3 regions of the Caldanaerobius fijiensis DSM 17918 genome follow, and region 1 is predicted to be linked to each of the others. Evidence: riboswitches for the same ligand, from Rfam matches in the RefSeq annotation. Region 1 holds a riboswitch; each other region holds the start of a gene.
The links. Region 1 has a riboswitch for fluoride ahead of BUB87_RS00640 (DUF6062 family protein). Riboswitches for the same ligand answer to the same signal wherever they lie in the genome.
Positions count from the first base shown of each region.

Region 2: another riboswitch for fluoride. It lies ahead of BUB87_RS11790 (DUF6062 family protein); the one in region 1 lies ahead of BUB87_RS00640 (DUF6062 family protein).
Region 3: another riboswitch for fluoride. It lies ahead of crcB (fluoride efflux transporter CrcB); the one in region 1 lies ahead of BUB87_RS00640 (DUF6062 family protein).

Region 1 covers NZ_FQVH01000001.1:127,703-136,097, reverse strand. The annotation lists gene lon (endopeptidase La) at 1-991, shown strand, start outside; gene BUB87_RS00675 (helix-turn-helix domain-containing protein) at 1,069-1,278, shown strand; gene BUB87_RS00670 (ABC transporter substrate-binding protein) at 1,394-2,392, shown strand; gene BUB87_RS00665 (ABC transporter ATP-binding protein) at 2,461-3,207, shown strand; gene BUB87_RS00660 (ABC transporter permease) at 3,194-4,006, shown strand; gene BUB87_RS00655 (NifB/NifX family molybdenum-iron cluster-binding protein) at 4,124-4,483, shown strand; gene BUB87_RS00650 (carbohydrate-binding protein) at 4,530-4,862, opposite strand; gene BUB87_RS00645 (DMT family transporter) at 4,958-5,815, opposite strand; fluoride riboswitch at 6,009-6,069, shown strand; gene BUB87_RS00640 (DUF6062 family protein) at 6,124-6,747, shown strand; gene BUB87_RS00635 (MFS transporter) at 6,790-7,977, shown strand; gene BUB87_RS00630 (ribonuclease H-like YkuK family protein) at 8,151-8,395, shown strand, end outside.
Region 2 covers NZ_FQVH01000038.1:1,139-9,533, reverse strand. The annotation lists gene BUB87_RS11815 (DUF190 domain-containing protein) at 1-168, opposite strand, end outside; gene crcB (fluoride efflux transporter CrcB) at 182-556, opposite strand; gene BUB87_RS11805 (GGGtGRT protein) at 761-1,765, opposite strand; gene BUB87_RS11800 (iron-sulfur cluster assembly scaffold protein) at 1,786-2,478, opposite strand; gene BUB87_RS11795 (EamA family transporter) at 2,580-3,011, opposite strand; gene BUB87_RS11790 (DUF6062 family protein) at 3,034-3,783, opposite strand; fluoride riboswitch at 3,908-3,966, opposite strand; gene BUB87_RS11785 (sulfite exporter TauE/SafE family protein) at 4,071-4,796, opposite strand; gene BUB87_RS11780 (YkvA family protein) at 4,839-5,120, opposite strand; gene BUB87_RS11775 (Csac_0668 family 2Fe-2S cluster-binding (seleno)protein) at 5,286-5,774, opposite strand; gene BUB87_RS11770 (LysE family transporter) at 5,843-6,487, opposite strand; gene BUB87_RS15120 (IS1096 element passenger TnpR family protein) at 6,650-6,766, opposite strand; gene BUB87_RS11760 (permease) at 7,006-7,725, opposite strand; gene BUB87_RS11755 (permease) at 7,727-8,209, opposite strand; gene BUB87_RS11750 (cupin domain-containing protein) at 8,216-8,395, opposite strand, start outside.
Region 3 covers NZ_FQVH01000013.1:25,183-33,577, reverse strand. The annotation lists gene BUB87_RS06940 (ClC family H(+)/Cl(-) exchange transporter) at 1-177, shown strand, start outside; gene BUB87_RS06935 (hypothetical protein) at 392-781, shown strand; gene BUB87_RS06930 (MBL fold metallo-hydrolase) at 902-1,720, shown strand; gene BUB87_RS06925 (nucleoside hydrolase) at 1,732-2,616, shown strand; gene dmpI (4-oxalocrotonate tautomerase DmpI) at 2,706-2,900, opposite strand; gene BUB87_RS06915 (AEC family transporter) at 3,036-3,986, opposite strand; gene BUB87_RS06910 (alpha/beta hydrolase) at 4,008-4,784, opposite strand; fluoride riboswitch at 4,939-4,999, shown strand; gene crcB (fluoride efflux transporter CrcB) at 5,051-5,428, shown strand; gene BUB87_RS06900 (DUF190 domain-containing protein) at 5,445-5,813, shown strand; gene lpdA (dihydrolipoyl dehydrogenase) at 5,923-7,578, shown strand; gene lipB (lipoyl(octanoyl) transferase LipB) at 7,598-8,245, shown strand; gene lipA (lipoyl synthase) at 8,245-8,395, shown strand, end outside.

The sequences.
Region 1 (8,395 bases):
GCTGGATCCTGAGCAAAATGTTTCTTTTAGAGATAATTATCTTGATATTCCTTTTGATCTTTCAAAAGTGTTCTTTATAACTACAGCCAATGCCACAGATACCATACCACAGCCGCTTTTAGACAGAATGGAGGTAATATATATAAGTGGTTATACCGACGAGGAGAAATTGAATATAGCTAAAAAGTACTTGTGGCCTAAGCAATTAAAAGAACACGGTATACAAAAGCCTATAGCTATATCGGATAAAGCCATTAAAAAAGTTATAGAAGAATACACAAGGGAAGCGGGAGTTAGAAACCTGGAGCGAAATCTGGCGGCATTGGTGAGAAAGATTGCGAAAAATATGGTCGAAAGAGAGAATTTTAGAGTAACGGTGAGCACGAGAATTGTTGAGAGCTATCTTGGGAAACCTCTCTATAGGCATGAAAAGCCCGAGGAAAAGAATGAGGTAGGTGTGGTGACAGGATTAGCGTGGACTCCTATGGGAGGTGAGATACTTTCTGTAGAAGCTATTAAAGTACCAGGATCCGGCAAACTGGTATTAACAGGCCAGCTGGGAGATGTCATGAAAGAATCTGCTCAGGCAGGGTTTACGTATATCAGATCTAAAGCTAAAGAGTTAGGTATAGATGATCAATTTTACAAAGATTACGATATACACATACACGTTCCGGAAGGAGCTATTCCTAAAGATGGACCTTCTGCAGGAATAACCATGGCTACAGCTATGGTATCGGCTCTTACGGGAAGACCAGCTGACAGAAATATAGCTATGACAGGAGAGATCACTCTGGTAGGGAAAGTATTGCCGATTGGAGGTGTAAAAGAAAAAGTTTTAGCTGCCTATAGAGCAGGCATTAAAAAAGTAATATTGCCTGCAGACAATAGGAGGGACATAGACGATATACCTCAGAGCATCAGGCGAAAGATAGAATTTATATTTGTGAATACCCTGGATCAGGTACTGGACAATGCGCTAAATAAGTGATAGAATATTTATGGTTGCATATAATGACTCCATATGGCATGTACCCCTTGAAAAATTTATTAGGAGGGTGACATGCTATGTTTTGTAAGACGTTAAAAAAATTGAGAAAATCTCATAATATGACGCAAGATGAACTGGCAGAGATGTTGAATTTATCAAGAAGTGCTATTTCTCTTTATGAAACGGGTAGAAGAGAGCCTGATTATACGGTTTTGACTAAACTGGCAGATATCTTTGATGTGAGTGTTGACTTTCTTTTAGGTCGCAATGTAAAATACGGCGTATAGAGATAGAAAAAAAGCAAGAATAAAAGGGTCTATTATGACCCTTTTATTCTTGCTTTTTTTAATTAATCACCAATTGCAACTGGGAGAATATTATGTAAAAAGAGGAGGTGTTATTATGAAAAAAGTATTATTGCTTATATTATCTCTTTTAATTATTGTATCATTTACATCAGGGTGCAGCGCCGAACATAGGATAACTAAAGTGAACTTTACAGAGGTGGTTCGTTCTATCTTTTATGCTCCATATTACGTAGCTATCAATGAAGGGTTTTTTAAAGATGAGGGACTTGAACTCAACATAACGACTGCGCAAGGTACTGACAAAGCTGCTACAGCTGTACTTTCAGGTAGTGCGGATATAGGCCTCATGGGACCTGAAGCGACGGTATATATCCTGCAAGAGGGCAGAAAGGATCCTTTAATCAATTTTGCACAGTGTACTAAGAGAGATGGTTCTTTTCTGGTTGGCAAGAAACCAGAACCGGATTTTAAATGGGAAAATTTGAAGGGTAAAAAAGTAATAGGTGGAAGACCTGGAGGTATGCCAGAGATGACGTTAGAATATATCTTAAAAGAACATGGTATAGACCCTAAAAAAGATCTGGAGTTGATAACAAATTTACAGTTTACGGCAACAGCGGGAGCATTTATGAGATCTGATGCTGATTATGTGGCTCTTTTTGAACCTACTGCATCCTTAGTAGAAAAAGAAAAAGGTGGTTATATTGTAGCATCTATAGGTGCTGCCAGCCACCAAGTACCATATACCACTTTTAATGCGAAGCAGAGCTATATAAAACAGCACCCTGACATCATACAGCGATTCACTAATGCGCTCTACCGAGGCCAGCGTTGGGTACAATCTCATTCGCCAAAAGAGATCGCTCAAACTATAAAATCTTTTTTCCCTGATGCTGATATAGACCTTATGACAACAGTGATAGAAAGATATAAGAAGCAGGATACGTGGAGCACAACTCCGCAGATGAAAATAGAGGATTTTAATATACTGCAGGATATATTGTATCAAGCAGGAGAAATAAAGGAAAAAGTAGATAGTTCTAAACTTATAGACAATACATTTGCTGATAAAGCGGTAAAGTCGATAAAGTAAAAAAATTAAAGCGGCATAGTTGCATAGGCTGTGCCGCTTTGACTTCAACAGAAATGTGGGGGGATATAATGGTAAAAAAGATAATAATTCTCGATGAAATCGGCCTGACGTACCATACTATGGAGGGCGAAACAAAAGCTATTGAAAATGTATCGTTTGATGTCAAGGCAGGAGAATTTGTGGGAATTATCGGCCCTTCTGGCTGTGGAAAGTCTACACTTCTCTCTATAATAGCGGGATTATTGAAGCCTTCGAGAGGTGCGATCAATGTATATGGCAAAGTAGGATACATGTTGCAAAAAGATCATTTATTTGAGTGGAGAAATATAATGCAAAATGTGCTACTAGGCCTTGAAATAAAAGGGATGATAAATGAGGAATCCAAAAAATATGTAAGTGACCTTTTAGATAGATACGGTTTGGGAGAATTTAAATATCATTATCCTAATCAGCTTTCAGGTGGGATGAGACAGAGAGCTGCCCTTATAAGGACATTGGCATTAAAGCCGGATATCGTACTTTTGGATGAAGCTTTTTCGGCTTTAGATTATCAAACCAGGCTGGTAATATCGGATGAAGTATGGAAAATATTAAAGGAAGAGAAAAAAACCGCCGTGATAGTAACCCATGACCTTTCTGAGGCTATTGCTATGTGCGACAGAATTGTGGTTTTATCCCGAAGGCCTGCTACAGTAAAAAACATATATGATGTGAAATTAAGTTGCGTTGACAGGACGCCTATAGGCTGTAGAAGAGCTCCCGAATTTAAAGAATACTTCAATGCTATATGGAAGGAGTTAGATGTCCATGTATAATGACCCAGTGTCAAAAGAGCATAGAGAGTTTTTACGGAAGGTGAAGTTTAAAAATATAGAGGTGAAGATTGCTCAAATCTTGATTTTAATTGCCTTTTTTGGGCTTTGGGAATTGGCAGGAGTAAGAGGATTTATAGATCCGTTTTTGATAAGTATGCCATCAAGGATGTTAAAGACTATAATATCATTGGCTCAAAATGGTTCGCTTTTTTTGCATGTATGGGTGACCCTAAGTGAGACATTAATAGGTTTTGCGGCAGGGACTGTGCTGGGTGTCTTGATAGCTATAGTGTTATGGTGGTCTGATTTTGTTTCAAAGGTGGTTGAACCATATCTCATTGTCCTCAATAGCTTACCTAAAACTGCTTTAGGTCCTGTTTTTATTGTTTGGATGGGAAATAACCAGATTCCTGTCATTACAATGGCTCTGGCTATATCCCTTATTGTTACTATAATAAGCGTGGTCACAGGTTTTATGCAGGTAGATGAAGACAAGATAAAACTTATCAAAACTTTTGGAGGTACTAAGATGCAGATTCTTACTAAAGTAATCCTTCCTGCCAGTGTCCCTACCATTATGTCAGCGATAAAGATCAACATGGGACTTTCATGGGTTGGTGTTATAACGGGAGAATTTCTGGTTTCTAAAGCTGGCTTGGGATATTTGATCGTCTACGGGGGACAAATTTTTAAACTGGATATTGTGATGTCCAGCGTACTTATACTTAGTGTTATGGCTGCCCTTATGTATGTGTTAATTGACTATATAGAAAAAACCATACTTAGAGGAAAATATTAGTTAATGTTTTTTATTAAAAGAATATTGTCATTTTATAAATGCAGTTGTATACTAAATTTGATTTTTGTTGCATGTCAGCTGTGCAGTGCATATATTTTAAAGTGGGAGTGATAAAAGATGAGAATTGCTGCTGTGGTAGACAACGGAGGGTTTGTTGTGCCGCTGCCCGATGGTGCGGACATATTAATTTATGACACTGAAGAGGGTAAAACGTATCAGTATCACAATCCGGGATTTGATGTAGAGACTAATAGGAGAGCCACAACTGTTGAGTTTATGCTTCAGAAACAGGTGAATGTAGTTTGCACGGTGCCAGGTGCTTTTTGTCCTGTTTCAAAAAACAAAGCTGTGGAGAATTCCATAAAGTTTATAAGGTTGGACAATAATATTAGTTTTCAAGAGGTATTATCTGATCTCGATGAGTATCTCAAAGGTATTTCAGCAGATATACCTGATTCTGAGCTGTTTAAAAGATAAAAGGATATTGATAGATTGTAAATGAACAAGGGGTGTAAAACCCCTTTTAAAAAACTTTTGTTCCATTGTGAATTTCATAGTTCCAGTTTTGACCATAGTTGTTGTCCCAGCAATTTTCGTTATCTTTAAAACAAAAATTCAATCTACTGCTATCAGTTACTTTTAACGTTGCTTCCCATCCATGGGGTGTCTTATGCATTTTGATGTCCTTTACATCTTTCCAATTGTCATTGGAACCATATCCGTAGTGAAGGTATATTTCGCTGGGATTGTTTTTAGCTAAAAAGCCGTTATAGGTTATTGTAATCTGATCACCTACGGTTATTGGTACCGGAGTTACGCTAAGAGAGGAAGTTTTGCTTAAACTGCTTAAAACCATATTTTATCCTCCTTTTTATTTACCTTATTTCAAAAATTATTTTTTGATTAAATTTATATAATATGAATGGAACTATTTTCATAAAATACGTGTTTTTACAGTTCAGATAAAAGCATTCCTGCCAGGATCAATACAGCACCAATACTATTTTGTGTTGTCATAGTTTCACCTGCTAAAATATAAGCAAAAATAGCAGAGAATATAGGTTCAGCTGTAAATATCAATGCAGTGTGGGCTGCCGTTGTATATTTTTGCACAGCTGTCTGCACAGTAAATGCTATGGCTGTGGCTAGAAGGCCTGTTATTAACAAGGCTTCCCAGGTAAATATGTTTTTAGGTATTACAGGTTTTTCCCATATAAACGTTGCTATTGTGCTTAAAACAGCTACAGTGCCGATTTGATATATTGCAAAAGGTATAGCTTTAATATACTTGTTAAATATAGAAATAAGTATTATCTGCATGGAGAAAAAAAAGGCACATATCATCGTATATATATCTCCGATGTTAAATGACATATTTTTAAGGCTGTTTAAATCAATACTCAGAAATCCAAGACCTAAAAAAGCTATTATAGTGCCATATATAGTGAACTTGTTGCTTTTTTTATTTAGTATAAAAAATTCAAAGAGAGGTACTAATATGACGCTAAACCCCGTTATAAACCCTGATTTTGAAGCGGTGGTGTACATAAGCCCTAAGGTTTGAAAAGCATAAGCTAAAAAAAGTGATGCACCAACTATAAACGAGTAAAATAGTGTCTTATAGTCTACTTTAAAAGTGTATTTGTAAAAGATTATAGCGAGAGCAATGAATGCTATAAAAAATCTTATAGCTAGAAAATTAAAAACGGGGATATCTTCTATAGCTTTTTTTACAGCAATAAATGTAGCGCCCCATATCAACGTGATAACCAGTAGTGCTATGTCGCTTCTTAATTGTTCTTTTTTCAAATTATATTCCTCCCTCAATTCACTAGCTGGATTTTTTGAAGTGTAAACACGTAAATTATAGCATAAAATGAGCTTTTATTGCAGGATTTTCATTTTTATTTCTATTGTATAGCGTGTTGACAGTATGGTATAATATACTAAAAGTTATGTAAAAGCCTCATAAAGTTTGCCAATCAGTTGACAATATAGAAAAAAATTAATAGGTGATGGGACTCACCATTATGTGCCTTAAGGCTGATGGTTCCTACTAAGTTGTTTGAGAAGGAGTAGTAGGAACTTTTTTATTTTAATGGGGAGGTTGGATAAACGTGAAAAGGCATATCGATTATTTTGAGATGGTTGATGCATTAAAAGCGGATGTTGTTTGTCCTGTTTGCTATTTAATAGATAAATCTGTTGAAAATTATATAGATTCATTTTTATATGAGGGCGTAAATGATGTCGGAATGCGCAAAAGCATAAAATATGCCAATGGATTTTGTAACTATCATGCATGGAAGTTAAGAGAACACGGAGATCCGTTAGCCCATGCCATACTTTATTCTGATTTAATAGAAAATGTTTTAAGGGGTAATATAAGTGAAAAAATACAACCAAAAGAAAAATGCCCATTGTGTAGTAATGAACTGGAAGCAGAAGAGAGATATCTTTCTACATTAAAAGATGCTTTATCTGATGATGAATTTAAGGATTTATACGTGAACTATGGTGGATTGTGTATGAATCACTTTTATTCATTAATAAAGTTATTACCAGTAAAGGATGAGAGGAGGGATATTGTAACAAGCATACAGAGAAAAAGATTGGAAACGATACTAATGTATCTTAAAGAAATAATAAGGAAGTCTGATTATAGGTTCTCTAGTGAACCTTGGGGAGATGAGAAAGATGCCTGGATAAGAGCTGTATACATGTGGGCGGGTAGAAGATGACGAAGTGCTGTTTGAATTAAAATTTAATGAGGGGTGAGTATTGTGGAAGTACGACAGGACGAAGAAAAGTCATTGCGCAAAAATATAACAGCTCTGGGTTGGGTTGCATTTTTCGGTGGGTTAAGCCAAGATATGATTGCACCTATTTTGCCTACATTCTATTCTCAAATTCTTGGATTAAACAAAGAAATGATAGGAATTATCGAAGGCAGTGTGACAACCGCCGTCAGCATAATGCGAATATTATCTGGCATTATATCTGATAAAATAGGGAAAAGAAAAACGCTTGTATTTATAGGTTATTTGCTTTCAGCTTTAGGCAGAATATTATTATCAATAACCAATATCGGATGGGTAGCTTTTGGTTTGCGATTAACAGATGGTGTAGGGAAAGGAATGAAAGATGCACCTCGGGATGCGCTTGTCGCGAGATCTTCAAAAATGAAAAACATGGGATTTGCTTTCGGTTATCAGAGGATGCTGGATACATTAGGGTCATTTATTGGTCCATTGATAACAGCAGGACTTTTGGCTATTCTGATTAATTATATGAATGTCCAAAGATATAAGTTTATATTTTTAATTGCGGGTATTGTCGCTTTTATTACAATATTGCTTGTAGGGTTGTTTGTAAAAGAAAGAAAAACAGAAATTAATACAAACAATAAATTCAGCTTTGATATTACAGTTTTTAAAGGAAAATTTTTATTGTTTTTTATTGTCATGCTCATTTTTACTTTTGGAAATAGCAGTGATGCTTTTTTGATCCTACGGGCTCAAAATGTAGGGGTAAAAGCAGCAATAATTCCTGTAATTATTGCGGTTTTTAACCTTATTTATGCAATATTATCAGTTCCTTTCGGGGTATTGTCGGATAAAATTGGCAGAGTTCAGGTGATAAAGCTAGGATGGCTTATCTATGCTTTGGTATATTTAGGATTTGCACTGGTAAAATCACCGTGGCAGATATGGATTTTGTATATCGTTTATGGCGCATATTACGCTATGACAGAAGGTGTTGCTAAATCGCTTGTTGCACATCTTGTAGATGATTTACATAGGGGTACAGCTTTTGGACTATATAATGCCTCGTTAGGATTGCTAGCGCTTCCTGCCAGTGCGGTTGCAGGCTATTTATGGGATAAAGTGACACCAGCAGCTCCGTTTTATTTCGGTTTCGGATGTGCTGTTATAGCGGTAATTTTATTGAGTATCTTCAGGCTTGAATGATAGAAGAATTTGTTTGGTAAAAATGGCAAGGGAAGCGTTGACTAAAATGGGTTATTGATGCGCAACGTAAAGTTGTGAAAAATTTTTGTGTTTGCGATAAAATTACCGATTTACAAGTTTTAAAAATTGTATTAATATTATCAATAGATGATTAATAAAGGAGATGGGTTTAATTGCAATTCATAAATCCTACCAAAGGTCGTATGAATTTAGAGCAGCTTTGTGATGATATAATTGAATTTGTAAATGAAGATGAAAATAGCGAATATAAATTGATTATAGGTACGGACTCACAATCAAGTAGTAAGGTATGTTTTGTCACTGCAATTATTATTTACAGAAAAGGTAAGGGAGCACGGTATTATTACAGAAGATTTTTCAGCAAAAAGATGAATTCACTTCGCCAGAGAATTGTGAT
Region 2 (8,395 bases), on a different contig from region 1:
GATTCGGCTATTTGCGCCAAAGCCTTCAATTCCACGTATTATAGTAGCACCTGCAAGGCCATTTTCTTTAATCTTTTTAATGATAGCATGGTATAGAGGTTCACCATGCCATTGGTCTGACTCTCCAATAAATATTTTCAGAAGTTTTCCTTTTCCCTCAACTTTCATACCTATACCCTCCCTACATAACTTGTGCTAAAAACTTACCCAGCCATGCACAAAATAAACTTAGAAACAGGTTTAAGCCAGCATTTATACCTCCCATCAAATAACTTCCATCACTTAGCATGCTTATCGTTTCATAACTGAACGTGGAAAAAGTAGTAAGTCCTCCAAGAAGACCAGTTGTTAAAAATATTCTTATATTTGGAGAAACTGGCCATAAACTAACACTTGCTTCCATTATAAATCCTATTAAAAGTCCTCCTAAAATATTTACCAAAAGTGTCCCATACGGAAATGAATCACCAAAAACTCTAATACTCAAGCCCGAGATTATATACCTTAACGAGGCTCCTATAAAGCCTCCAACACCTACAATTAAAATGCGAAACAAAAACATTCCCCTTTCAAAAGTTATTATACTTATGATTCAAAAAAGTAAACTCCTGTCTTAATATGAATAATTAAAACAGAAGTCAGCAACATCTTTGCTGCAATTAAGGGGCAACGTATCACCCTTAAGTATTTTTGCATATTTTAAACTACTAACAATTTATATGTTTTTACGAAATTATCAATTTCTTTTTTTACGCAGCAACTATTTGTTTTTAATTGCTTCTTCAATAGCAACTGCCACTGCAACAGTGGCTCCTACCATAGGATTATTGCCCATTCCAATAAACCCCATCATTTCTACATGGGCAGGTACAGAGGAAGAGCCCGCAAATTGAGCATCCGAATGCATTCTTCCCATTGTATCCGTCATACCATATGATGCTGGCCCTGCCGCCATATTGTCCGGGTGCAGGGTTCTTCCTGTACCTCCTCCTGATGCAACCGAAAAGTATTTTTTACCTGATTCATAACATTCTTTCTTGTAAGTCCCTGCTACTGGATGCTGGAACCTCGTTGGATTTGTCGAATTTCCTGTAATCGATATATCTACACCTTCATGGTGCATAATGGCTACCCCTTCTCTTACATCATCTGCACCATAGCATTTTACTTTTGAGCGTTCACCCTTTGAGTATGGTATTTCTTTTACTACCTCAAGTTTTCCAGTATAATAATCAAAAACAGTTTGCACATATGTAAAGCCATTAATTCTTGATATAATCTGGGCTGCATCTTTACCAAGACCATTTAGTATAACCCTTAACGGCTCTTTTCTCACTTTATTTGCCGATTTTGCTATTCCAATTGCACCCTCAGCCGCTGCAAAAGATTCATGCCCTGCAAGAAAAGCAAAACATTTTGTTTCTTCTTTTAACAGCATAGCACCAAGATTGCCATGTCCTAATCCGACTTTTCTTTCATCTGCCACTGAACCAGGAATACAGAATGCCTGAAGTCCTTCCCCTATATTTTTAGCAGCATCGGATGCATTTGTACATCCTTTCGCAATGGCGATTGCTGCTCCAGTAATATATGCCCAGCAAGCATTCTCAAAGCATATGGGCTGAATCGATTTTACAATATTATAAACATCAATTCCCTTATCATCACAAATCTTTTTTGCATCTTCCAACGAGCCTATATTATATTTATTTAAAACGGAATTAACTTGTTTAATCCTTCTTTCAAAACCTTCAAATAATGCCATTTATCTCATGCCTCCTTAAATTACTCTTTCCTCGGGTCTATCACTTTCACGGCTTCATTAAACCTTCCATAAGTTCCTGTAGCCTTTTTCAATGCCTCATTGGCATCCATACCATTTTTTATCATATCCATCATTTTTCCAAGATGAACAAATTCATACCCTATTATTTCATTATTTTCGTCCAGCGCTGTCTTTGTAATATAACCTTCTGCCATCTCAAGGTATCTCGGACCTTTGCCAGCAGTGCTATACATTGTACCTACCTGGCTTCTAAGACCTTTGCCTAAATCTTCAAGTCCTGCTCCTATAGGCAACCCTCCCTCTGAAAAAGCAGTTTGGCTTCTGCCATATACAATTTGGAGAAACAACTCACGCATTGCAGTATTGATAGCATCGCATACGAGGTCTGTATTGAGTGCTTCGAGAATTGTTTTTCCTGCTAATATTTCTGCTGCCATTGCAGCGGAGTGCGTCATACCAGAGCATCCCAATGTCTCTACCAATGCTTCCTGTATAACCCCATCCTTCACATTAAGAGTAAGTTTACATGCACCTTGCTGCGGAGCACACCACCCTACCCCATGAGTTAAACCAGAAATATCCTTTATTTCTTTGGCTTTTACCCATTTCCCTTCTTGTGGTATAGGTGCTGGACCATGATTAGGGCCTTTGGCTACACAAGTCATTTTTTCAACCTCATGAGTGTAATTCATACTAATCCCTTACCTTTCTTTTAGATTTTTCTTTTATTATATTCGTAAAGAACATTATATTTAAAATTTACACTTCAATAATCCTATGTTTTAAAAACTTACTATCCTAAAGCAACTAATATAGCACCTATTGCAATAAGGCCAACACCCAGACCACTTATTATGCTTACTTTTTCTCCCAAGAATAAAATTGATAAAATAACAGCGAAAACTACGCTTAGTTTATCAATAGGGGCAACCTGTGATACTTTTCCGAAGTTTAAAGACATGAAATAGAACAACCAGGATAGAGCCCCTGCAATTCCACTCAAAACAATAAAAACAATCGTTTTCCTATTTGATATGATTGAAGGTATTTGATTTAATTTTCCTTGTATTAAAACGACAAAAACCAAAAAAGCAGCCATTATTATAGACCTTACGGCAGTTGCTGTATTTGCATCTATTCCTTTTAACCCTATCTTCCCAAATATAGAGACCAGGGCTGCGGTTATTGCCGATAATAATGCAAATATTAACCACAAATAATTCATAGCATCCTCTCCCTTCAAAGATTTATACCCTATCAGTAAAATTCCCTGTTATCTTAATAATACTTCTTGATAATGAATCTTTTGACGTTTTCCACGGCTCACTGGCAAAACGATAGTCAAACTTTTTAATAAACCATTTCAATTCTTCATTTAGCCTTCTCATATTTTCCTGCTGAATTTTAAAACTCAAATCCAAAAATTTCTCTTTTGCCAGTTTATCAACAAGTTTATTTGATAAATTAATAACACTATGAAAGTGTCTATGGCAATACCCTTTTGAACTTTCATATAAGGTTCTGAATTCTTTATTTTTCTCCCATAAATTTATTAGCGTTTCTGTATATACCGACATTGTCTCTTCAATATGTTTGCATAAATAACACTGTTTTTCTGTGCTTAAATTTCTTTCATTGCTATTTCTCTTACGGAACATTTTATCTCTGGCTTTTCTTATAATCGGAAATCTAAAGGAACAGTCAGGCTTACTTTCTCTTTTTATCTGTTCCAAATACTTCATCTCATAAGTTAGAAGTTTTTCAACAATTAAAGCCAAACCCAATTTATCTGGATATTCAAAAAGTTTCCTGAAGTGTTTTTCACAAAAAGTATAATTCTTTAATTTATTGTTAAACTCCCAGTCCATAACTGTTTCTCCGTCCAAAACACTTTCTATATATCTTTTTTCAACATCCATCTGAATTGCACATAATGGACACTCGGTATCCTTCCTGAAAGCGTCCCATAATGGGATAGCAAAAATTTCTTCCTTCATAAGACACCTCCCCAATGCATTCCTGCTATATTATTTCATGACAGGGTTAATAAATCATATAAATTATGCAAAACCTCAATTACTTTCTTTACAAAAAATAAAACCCCTACCTTGACAGTAAACTATCAAAGTAGGAGCCATTAGCATTTCGCATTTAAGGTGAGCCCCATCACCATATTTATATATGTAAAGTATATTATAGCATAGGTTACATGAAATTGATATATTATTCCATAAATTTTATTATTTGAATTTTTCAATTCCTATAAATTCTATTTGAGAATTGATTAACCCCATATCATCATTTGTAATCCAATAAGTGTTAAAAGAATACCTACAAACTTTACAAATTTTTCTTTAGGCATTTTTTCAATAACTTTTTTGCCAGCCCATGTGCCTGCAATCATAGCAATACCCATGAATAATCCAATTTCCAGCACATATAGTCCAATACCAAGATACCTCTGATAAATAACTGTCTTTGAAATGTGCATAGCAACAGCAGTTACTGCTTCACTTGCAATATACGATACAGGTGAAAGGTTCAATGAAAGGAAGAATGCTGCCCCTATCGGTCCTGCACTGCCGACAAGGCCTGAAATCAAACCTGTCACTGCCCCGCCAATGAGCATTGTTCTGTCACTGGGTTCAAATTTAAGCACTTTGAAATATTTTAATGCCACAAAAACAATAATAGCAAATCCAATTCCTCTTGTAATGATTTCTTTCGGCACTTTTACAAAAGAAAATGCTCCCAAAACACTCATTGGCACTGCACCTATTATAAACATATACACAGGTTTCCATTTAATTTGTTTAAAACCAAAGAAAACCCGTGATAAATTGCCAATTAACTGTGCAATGGTCAGTATTGGCACAGCCATTGTTGTACCAATTGTTTTGGATAATAGTGGAAGCAACAGTAACGCACCCCCAAAACCCGCTGCCCCCGATATTGCAGCAGCCAAAAAACTGCCTGCAAAAAGAACAATATATGTCCATAGAGTATCCAAATTGATTCCTTCTTTCTATTTAAATAATTTATAATATCTTATCTATATAATAATTTTAAGTATTCTATACCCGATAAATCCTAAAATTAATATCCACAGCACTACAATAATCACACCTGCTGCCTTGGCTTCCGGAATATCACTTTCCAATTTTGTCTCCGCTTCTTTCCTGCATTCTTCCATAATTTCTGCTGGAATTAACTTTAATGCAATCGCAACCCCCATAGGTATCAGTATGAAGTCATCCAAATATCCTAATACTGGAATAAAGTCGGGTATCAGGTCTATGGGACTTAGTGCATATGCGACAACTATAGCAGCCAAAACCTTTGCAATTAAAGGTGTCTCCTTCTTTTTATATGCCAGATATAAAGCAAAAACCTGTTTCTTTAACTCACTTGTTTTTTTCTTTCATTCTTTTTATCATACTCAAATCTTTCATACATTCCATTTTTTAATATCTTGTAATATATAAAAATGCAATCCCATTTATTTCATAGATAACCCTTTATCTATAGCCTCCTGAATTATCTTGTGGCAGCATTTCCCTAAGGGGTTATTCTTTATACACTGGCTGTTTTTCATAGCCCCTGTGATTTCTATAATATCCTTGACCGTTTTTGCACCATGTTTTATTACGGCATCTATTACTTGCTCCTCTGTAACTTTGCTGCAGTAGCAGGCATATTTGGGATTAGCATCTTTTTTAAACCATATAGGTACTTTCACTTGCTGCTTATAAAATTTAACACCTGATTCTGGATTATAATAAACAATGTCACATTCTTCATTCATGCATATATAATAATCTGTATCTCCGACCAATTCTGTTAATGTATTATCTACCAAATGTCTGACTGTAATATTTTTTACTTTGACTCCTGATGTTTTACACACAGTACATGTATTGTCATTTTCTATTTTATGAAACTTCTCTTTTCCACCACAGCAGCAATTATTTATTTTTTCATTTGTCATTTTTACTTTCCTCCTATATAAATTATAAAATACATCTTTTTCATTAAATCTACCCAAAAATTATATCATTACATCTGCAGCATCTTCCATCCACTGCCTATGAAATAGATTGAAAATGCTATAATAAATATACCTAATAACAAAATAATCCAGCGATACACAGTATCACTTATCAGTTTCTTGCCTCTGGAAAATGCCGTGGAAATTGCTGTATACCATACAAAGTCCGAAAAAATGTGCCCCATGAAAAAGAACAAAACACCAATTAAACCTGAAGTATACGACTGGCGTATTGATTCCATACCTGTTGACGCCCACCAGAGAATAAAATACGGATTGGTAGCACTTACAAGCGCTCCCGCTAATGCAAGATTCCTCACTCCGGCACTATTCCCTGCTCTTTGGCTCTCCAAAGAAACTGATTTATTAATACCGGACTTTATCATTCCATAGCCCATCCATGCAAGGAAAGCACCGCCAAATAGTCCGATAAATCCTGCAACTGTCGCCTTAGAAAAGAAATCTTTAAGTCCGAATATCATGATGATAATTAGTATAAGTTCCAGGATTCCATGCCCTAACACTGTTAAAGGGCCTGCTGTCCACCCTTTTTTAAGGCTGCCATCAATCGTGACTCCCAACATAGGCCCAGGCATCATTGCTCCTGAAAAGCCTATTAAAAAAGCGCTGATGAAAATTCCCCACAAAACCATGTTAATTAGCCTCTCTTAATAAAATGTAAAACCTTAATCCTTACTTTATCATCTTCAACATGTTATTGACTTCATCTATGCTACATTCTTCAGGGTCAAAAGAGCCTCCCACCCATTCAAGCATAGATTCATGCTCTGGATGCTATGGGTCCTAGATTGCTTTTAGAAAATCCTCATATCCCCACGGCCACCTATATCTTCAGGAGGACAGTTTCTTTTACCGCCGATACATACTGGATATTTAACGCCTTCTTCTAGGTCAAGCACCTTCTCAACAATAATGTCATGTCTCCTTTATTTGTTATTTATGCACTTCTATTTTATCATTTCTATGTGTTCTGTAACAGTAAAAACAATATTTTATTATCTATCCAAATACCTTACTATAAATATTACATCCATGCTCTGATGTAAACAAAAAATCATGGCTCCAATAAAGTTTCTACTCTATTTTCACCATGATTTTTAACAAGACTTTTTATTCATTACACAAGTTTTTTGGGTATACGGCAAAAATATCATCTAAAATCTATGGCCTTAACAGGACATTTATCAATTATCGCTTTCAATTCATTTATTTGTGTATCATTAAGTGTAGACTCTTTCCATTTTGCTTTCTTATCTATTACCTTAAAATGCTGAGGCATTAATTTTTCACATAGTCCACATCCAATACAATACTGCTCCTTAATATCAATACCAGTTGCTTTGCTTAAACTTTTCTCTTCTCCAATAGGAATGTCTTCCTTTTTTACAAATACAGTCATTAAATATGATATTATCAGTATGGACATTACTGTCAATATCCATCTTAGCCCCATAAAATTCGGCCCTAAGAATTTTGCTTCATTGGCAAGCATGGGTACTTTTATTACTGCCCATGCACTTAATATAATAACTACATTTGCGATGCTGGCACCTTTCTTTAAAAGCATTTTGCAGATTGGGAATGCTGCATAAATAGGTCCTGCTGAAAAACTGCCCAATAAGAATGAGAATATACTCCCCTTTATTCCTGCTTTCTCCCCAAATCCATTCATGATTACTTCTTTAGAAACCCATGCTTCAATAATTGATGTAAGTATAAAAATCACAGGCATAATTTCAAGCATTTCTATAATATAATACATGCTGTTTTTGACAGATAAATAAGCCTTATCGGGCATTGCCATAAATAGAAAAACATATACTAGAGATACTGCTGTCAGTAGTTTGTTCTTTTTAATTATTTCAATCATTTTACATAATCACTCCCATCGTAAGTGCTATTATAAGTGCAAACACAAAACTAAGAGCATTACGGATAGCAGCAAATTTCAAACCAAATTCTTGTTTTTCCAATGGAAATGTCACTACTCCAACCATTGTTAAAGTAGTTAAGAATGCAACGGCAGGGATAATGCTTGCACCTGCATCTACAAAAGAACCTACAAGAGGAAATGCTACAAAGGCTGGAATCAATGTAATACTGCCTACTAAGGCAGAAATAACTGTTGAAATAAACACATTGGATTCTCCCAAAACATTTTTTATAACTTCAGGCGGTATGAAAGTCAAAATCAATCCTATAAGAAATAATATACCTGCAATCTCTCCAATCATATTTTTCATCATACTTCTTGCCATTTTCATAGAATTAAATGTCTTTTGCTTGTTTTTAACAAGGGATGCGATAAACGCAGCCCCTGTTATTCCCCATAACGATACTGTAAAAACGTCCACCCCTCATCACTCCTTCTCTTTGTAGTTCTTAGGATTAGGCGACTTTACCACAAAGAATTCCAATACTTCTTCATCCTGATTATAAACATTCATTTTTGTTTTGTACGGTATATTAATAATATCTCCTTTAGTATAATGATGAGGTTCTTGTTCATTTAACCGCAAAGTCATTTTCCCCCGTACAAT
Region 3 (8,395 bases), on a different contig from region 1:
TGCTTACTGGTAGGTATTAAAAGAGGTACTTCGGAATTAATACCGAGAGGCAATACAAAAATTTTGCCAGGCGATTATCTGGTGATTCTGACTGATGAAAGTACATTTGCAGATTTAAATGAAAAGTTATCAATAATGGCAACAGAACTAAAAGGCATTCATCTGAATAAATCTTGAGGTTTATCTTGTGTCCAGAATCAATAGAATAGCAGATGTCTGCATTAGCAAAGTTTTGATGGTGAAATCTTAGAATAGGGATAATAATTTAAATCTCCTCAAAACTTTGTATTAATTTTTTATATTTTCTGCATAATAGCACCAACTATTAGCACTTGATACTAAATAAATTTTATAGTATAATCATGGCAGAAAAAATCGAGAGGTGGTAACGGTGAAAGTGAAAATAAAGATCCCTTTAGGTAAGGGGTATAATCCGGGTGCCATATTGGAAATTATAGAGGAATGCACATTAGGTGGCGATAGGTATTATGATATATACAATCCTGAGACGGGAGAAAGATTTCTGTTAAAAGATGTTGAATGTGAAGTCATGGAAGAAGCTGATATTTCAACGAAAATAAGATCATTGAAAGAATTAATAGAGCAAAAAGAGCGATGTCTTGATATCATTCAGAATAAGAATATGAAATTATTGGAAAAGATGGAAATTGACATATTCAATAATATAATTAATTACTTTGAAGGCTATGAAACAATAGAATCTCTAGATATGAAGTTACTACAAAGTAAAGCTACTATTTTGAAGGCTTTTAAACTATAATAAAAGTGAATTAAATCCGATGGCAGCAATATAAATAAAGAAAGCGATTTTGTATTGTATCCACTGTGTATTGTGATATAATTGATCTTGACTTTATTTAATTAGGAGATGGTGGATAAAATGAGAGTAAAGTTTCTTGGTACGGCTGCCGCTGAGGGCTGGCCAGGCCTATTTTGCCAGTGTGATGCCTGCCGTAAGGCAAGAGAATTAGGGGGGAAAAACATAAGGACCCGCTCGTCTTGCATAATTGATGACCTATATATGATTGACTTTTCGGCAGATACATATTATCACGTTTTAAGAGATCATTTGGATTTGTCTCGCGTTAAACATTTATTTATTACTCATTCCCATGAAGACCATTTTTATCCACAGGATTTACAGATGAGGAAAAAACCTTTTGCATATTTCACTTCAAATGATCCTTTGCATGTTTATGGCAATGATCACGTTAAAGAGCGTTTTGACCAGGCCGGAGGTGAGGAAAAGAGTGATGGGACTTTGCGCTTTCATAAGGTAAATCCATTTGAAACGTTTATTGCAGGAGATGCCGAGGTGACTCCACTTCTGGCGGATCATGCTCCGGGCGAACAATGTTATATATACGCTATTAAACTAAATGGTAAAACGTTGCTGTATGGTCACGATACGGGTTATTTTCCAGAACAGACGTGGGAATACATTAAGAAATACTCTTTTGATGGTGTTATATTAGACTGCACATCTGGGCCTCAGGAGTCTATGAGGTACCATATGGGGTTCCCCACGGTTTTAAAGGTTAAACAACGATTATTGGATGAAAAAATTGCCAGAGAAAATACGATATTTATAGTAAATCACTTTTCTCACAATGGAGGTCTTATGCACGATGAGATGGTAGAGGCCTTTTCGCCATACGGTTTTGTAGTGACTTATGATGGCATGGAAATTGAGATATAGGAGGTTATATAATGGCGATTAAGATGATAATTGATACAGATATAGGTGACGACATTGACGATGCGCTGGCGATAGCTTTTGCGCTGAATTCGCCTGAGGTTGAGCTGGAAGGTATAACCACGGTTTTTCGTAATGTGAAAGAAAGAGCACGGCTGGCTTTGACGGAGTTAAACGTTTTTGAGAGGCATATACCTGTATGTCAGGGGATAGGAAGACCATTAATAAATTATGTCGATGTAGAGGAGATACCATGTCAATGCGAGGCAGTAAATAGGAATATAGATGTTATCGAAAGCAAAAATGCTGTGGAATTTATTATAGACGTATGCATGAATTCTAAAGAAAAGATAACGTTAGTCCCTATAGGACCATTGACCAATATAGCAGTGGCTTTACGATTAAAACCGGATTTGGCTGAAAGAGTAAGAATTGTACTCATGGGTGGTTATATAGGTGCGCCTCAGCCAGAATGGAATATACTCTGCGATCCGGAGGCTGCCCATATTGTGTTTAATAGCGGTGCTGACATCACAATGGTTGGCCTGGATGTCACATTGAAATGCAGAATAAATGAAGAGCAGATGAGATACTTCGACCAGTCAAACGACAAAAGGGTCAAGTTTTTGCGACAGCTGATTTCTCTGTGGCAGGGTTCAAATACTTCTCAATACCCTATATTGCACGATCCATTGGCTGTAGCCTCGGCTATAGATCCGTCGCTTATTACTGTTAAACCTATAGATGTGGAAATAGAATTGGCAGGTAAATATACCCGTGGGATGACGATACCACGCGATGGGAATAGTGTAAAAGCGGCTGTAGACGTGGACGTTAAACGTTTTATGGATATGTTTATGAAAAGAGTAGCATTTACCAGCGATATTGATATTTTGTAATAATAAGGAGGGAACTGTTTTTTCTAAATTCCCTCCTTTTATAACCTTTTATGCTTTTTTGGTTACTCCATAAAATGGTAAAGTTTTTACTAAGCCTTATGTAATTCAGAGAGTTGCACACCGCCTGTTCCTATGTTGTCTGCATTGTTTTCTCTTATAATAATAGTGAAAGCCTGTTTAGGAATATTTAGGGTTTCCGATGCTGCATTTGTCAGATTTACAATAAGTTTTGCCTTTGTTTCCTTTGATAAATTTGCTGGTCCGTCTATAGTGATAACCGGCATGTTATTTCCTCCTTTACTTTTGCTTTATTTTTATAATATAAATAATTCAACACAATTATAGTATTAAAATAGAGAACAGTCAAATATTGTTAATTTATTAACAGAACTTTGTTTGTTTGATGTATTTACCTTCTTTTACAAGATGTCATTCATAATGTACATATAAAAAGGTATGACTAATAGACTCAGTACGGTAGTGATTGTGATCATCATAGCGGCGAATTTGTGGTCGCTGCCATAAGTGCGAGATACGATGGAGATTTGAGCCATTACAGGTAGGGATGATTGTATTATAAATACTTTTTTCATCAAAATTTCTAGAGGTAAAAAGTATAATACAGCAAATGCTACCATTGGAGATATGATAAAACGACCTATTAGCAATGCAAGAACTTTATTGTCAAATTTTATATCCTTTACAGTCATATCATGTATTACAATTCCTATGAAAAACATGGACAAAGGTGTTGTTAGGTTTCCTATATATTTAAATGTGTCCATGACAAACCGAGGTAACTTTATACCCAGGAATATAAAAACTATTCCTGTTATAAATCCCATTAATGCTGGAGAAAAAATTTTTTTTATCGTTTCCAGTGAAAGTACTGGTAATCTGTCACCGTTATTTCCGTCTCTGGCTATGCCATATATTCCTATGGTCCAAAAAAGACTGGTGTTTGCCACATAATATAAGAGAACATAAGGTATAGCCTTATCGCCAAACAGGCATTGGTTTACAGGTAATCCTATGAAAATTGTATTGGAAAAAGCAAATAAGGCTACGAAAGCACCCCGCCTATTTTTGTCGATATTTAAAAGGCGTGCTAAACCTATTGCCAGGATGTATGCTATTAATATGCTGGCAAATGCTGCTAATGAACCCATTCCGTAGTGCAATAGTTTATCCTTTGTAAATGTGTCCATGAGGTTTGAAATCATAAGGGCTGGGAGGGATATATTTACGACCAATTTTGAAAAAAGCGACGCTATCTCCTCATTGAACCAGCCCTTTGAAGTCAGTACATATCCCACTGAGATCATTACGAGGATTGCGAGTATGCCCTGGGCAGCATCTATGAATATCATTGTAGGACACCTTATCGCCAACTATAGGGGTAGCCATTTTAAGACATTTTGTATGTATTTGTCCCAGAATCCCCACTCATGTTGGCCGGGTCCTTCTTCATAGGTAATATCGAGGCCTAGTTTTTGGCAATAATCTCTAAAAGCTATGTTGCCTTGATAGAGGAAATCTTCTGTACCACAGCATTGGTATAGTTTAGGCTTAGGTCCTTGGGATTGTGCTACCTTTTGGGCCAGATAATACAGGTCATTATCACTACCTTCTACAGTCTGAGGATCTCCAAATATGTTATAAAATTCAGATGCCATAGGTTCAGCAGCATTTTTAACCAGATTTACTATATCTAGTGCACCTGATAAGCTGGCAGCAGCGGCGTATTTATCTGGACATCTTAATGCTAGCTTAAAAGCTCCATAGCCTCCCATGGATAAACCTGCGACGAAATTGTCCTCCCTTTTATCAGACAGGGGGAAGAAGGATCTGGCTATTTCAGGAAGTTCCTCACTTATAAAGGTCCAGTAGCGGTAACCGTTTTTCATGTCTGTGTAAAAACTTCGGCCGACGGCGGGCATTACTACTGCAAGCCCTAATGGAGCTACATAACGCTCAATAGAAGTTCTGCGCAGCCATATGGTGTGATCATCTGATAATCCATGCAATAGGTACAAGGTAGGATGTTTTGAACGTATGGTACGGCCTTCCATACCTATCTGGTTCTTAGTCGCTTGAGGAAGAATCACATACATAGATGTAGAAACGCCCAGTACCTCAGAGAAAAAATCACAATGTATGAGAGCCATATGTATACCTTCCTTCTATAAGATTTTACTATAGTATACAATTTTTTGACGGTACAGGCAAGTGGTTATAAAAATACAGCAGGTAATACTTGCGCTTGTGAAGAACAATTGATATAATAAAGAAGGTTCAAAGATATATTTATATTTTGACTTTCTTTAATAAGGCGATGGAGCTCGCCTTAAATGCCTGAGATGCTGATGGCTCCTGCTTTTAAAAAATTAAAAGTAGGAGCTTTATTTATTTTTATTGAAAGGAGAAGCTAAGATTGTATCGAATTATATTAGTAGGAATTGGAGGATTTTTGGGAGCGTCTATAAGGTATATTATTTCTGGTTTATGCGTAAAAGTGTTTGGAGATACCTATCCTTATGGCACATTATTTGTGAATGTCTTAGGAGGATTTTTTATAGGGCTCATTATGGAGGCAAGTATTAATGGATGGCCTATCCCGCCTAATTTGAGGATTTTCCTTACGACAGGCGTGTTGGGTGGTCTTACCACTTTTTCTACGTTTGGCTACGAGACCATTTCTATGTTGAGTGATGGTAGCTATTTATTGGGAACAGTCAATATAGGCCTTAATTTGATATTGTCACTGGTAGGTGTGTGGATGGGAAAATTTTTAGCTCAGATATTGTTATAGGATGGAGGTTTTTAAAGTGAATATAAAAGGGAAGGGAAAACTGCTCAAAATTTTTATAGGTGAATCTGATCAATGGCACGGTGAACCATTATACCATGCGATTGTTAAGAAAATTAAAGAAAATAATCTGGCAGGTGCCACGGTTATTCGAGGCATAGAAGGCTATGGGGCTAATAGCAGAGTACATAGTGCCAGGATATTGAGGCTTTCGGAGGATTTACCTATTGTTATTGAAATAGTTGATGTTGAAGACAAGATAAATAATATATTAAGCGTATTAGATGATATGATAAAAGAAGGTTTTATGATAGTGATACAAGATGTGGAGATATACAAATATGCAGGTTCTAACAATAATAAATCAAAGCATGAGAAGCAAGGTTAAATATTTTCTAAGATGTGTAGAAAAAAGGAATCAAAAGTGTTAATATATTTATAGGTTTTATTGCTAAAGATTTGTCGTTATTTTTTGTCATAATTAGGGGGTTTATTTAATGGATATAGAAGTAAAAGTGCCAATGTTGTCAGATAAGATGAAAAAGGGGCGTATTGCAAGTTGGCATGTAGAAGAAGGTCAGTACATACAAAAAGGTGTACATTTGTTTGACATAACAGTAAATAAAATGAATTTTAAAGTTTATAGCGATTATCAGGGAATGCTAACGAAAATCGTTTGTCCTACGGGAAGTACGGTTCAGCCTGGCGATGTGGTAGCGGTTATTGCACAAGTTGATGAGGTACAGGCGACTGCTGTGAGCGGAGAAATGACTAAACAGGAATATAAGAATTATGATGTGGCAATTATAGGCGCAGGTCCTGGAGGATATGTAGCTGCTATAAAGGCCGCAAAGAAGGGTGCAAAGGTCGCGCTGTTTGAAAAAGACAAATTGGGCGGAACCTGTTTAAACAGGGGATGTATACCTACAAAGTCTTATGCTAGGGCCGCTGAAGTATATGGTATCGTAAGGCAAGCCAGTCAGTTCGGCCTTGATGTAAATATAAATTCTTTTGCCTATCTTAAAGTTGTTCAAAGAAAAGATAGTATTGTAGAAGAGCTTAGAGAAGGTATAGATGCCTTGCTTAAATCAAATGGTGTTGATGTGTTCTATTCTGAAGCGAAAGTGGATAAAGAAAAAAACATAATATTTGGTGAGAATAAGCTTAAAGCTAAAAACATTATTATAGCTACGGGATCATCGCCGGCGCAATTGCCGATTAAAGGTATTGATTCTAAAAATGTCATGAATAGTGATATAATTCTTGACATTAAGTCTTTGCCCCAGAGCTTATGCATTATAGGCGGAGGGGTAATTGGCATGGAGTTTGCCTTTATCATGAATCGATTTGGTGTTAAGGTATCTGTTGTAGAGATGATGCCCAATATCCTACCAACGCTAGACCATGAAGTGAGTTTACTCATTAAGAATATAGCCGAAAGTAGAGGTATAAGGATATATACGTCTTCTACCGTCGACAAAATAGAAGAAGAGGAAAATGGCGGGAGCATCGTATGTATTAAAGGGGAGAATACGAGACATCTTTATGTAGATAAAGTGTTTGTGTCTATAGGGAGAAAGCTCAATACGGATATAGGGCCGATTGCGGATTTGTTGGAATTTGATGGGAAGGCTATTAAAGTCGATGAATATATGAGGACAAATGTAGACGGTGTTTACGCTATAGGCGATGTTACCGGTAAGATGATGCTAGCTCATGTAGCTTCGGCTCAAGGTGAGGTGGCGGTGGATAATATATTTGGCGAAATGCAAACTCTAGATTATACAAAGATACCTGCGGCGGTATTTACGGAACCTGAGATTGGTTATTTTGGTTATACGGAAGAACAGGCGAGAGAAAAATTTGGCGAGATAAGGATTGGCAGATTTGACTTTGAACACAACGGAAGAGCAAAAACCTATGGAGAAACAGAGGGATTTGTAAAGGTAATCGCATCAAAAACAGGAGAAGTAGTTGGCGCATGGATTATAGGTAGTGGAGCTTCTGAACTTATCCACACGCTTTCAACGGCCTGTCAAGCAGGTATGGATGTGGAGGCTTTAAGAAGTGTAGTATATTCTCATCCCACCAGGAGCGAGACCATTATGGAAGCTATCAAAGATATTTTTGGGCAATCTATCCATAAGGCTTGATGTTTGTGGAGATGAGATTATGCTAAAAATAATAGACCTTGGCACCATGCCATTTAACGAAACTTTTGATATACAAAGGGATCTGGTTAAAAAAGCGTACAATGGCGATGATGATTTTATGGTTTTTGTTGAGCATCCACATATTATAACAATAGGGATCGACGGCAGCCCAAGCCATATCCTGGCTGAACGTTCTACCTTGGATGAGATGGGTGTTTCGGTACAGAGAATAGACCGAGGCGGTGATGTCACATACCATGGATATGGCCAGCTGGTAGGATATCCTATTATAAATCTCAGGAGGTATAAGAAGGACCTTCACTGGTATCTGGATACCATCGAGGACGCTCTTATAAACACTTTGAAACATTTTAAAATAAATTCAACTAAAGACCCGGAATATCCAGGGATATGGGTAGGAAACAATAAAATTGCAGCTATTGGCATAGCCGTAGATAGATGGGTAACTTATCATGGCTTTGCATTAAATGTCAATACAGATCTCGATTATTTTAAACTCATAATTCCTTGTGGTATAGTGGGTAGGGGCGTCACATCCATGATGGCTGAAAAGGGACATAAATTTGAGCTGGATGAAATAAAAAAGGTATTTAGCAAAAATTTTGAGCATTTAATAGCATTGGAATATAAAAGCGGAGGTATTTGATGTTTTACGCCGATATAAAAGACATAGAAAAATGGGAAGGGATAAACAGTTATCTCTTAAAAAACGGGATCAATACCGTATGTCGTGAAGCTTTTTGCCCCAATATGTGTGAGTGTTATGCAAATAATACAGCTACGTTTTTAATTTTGG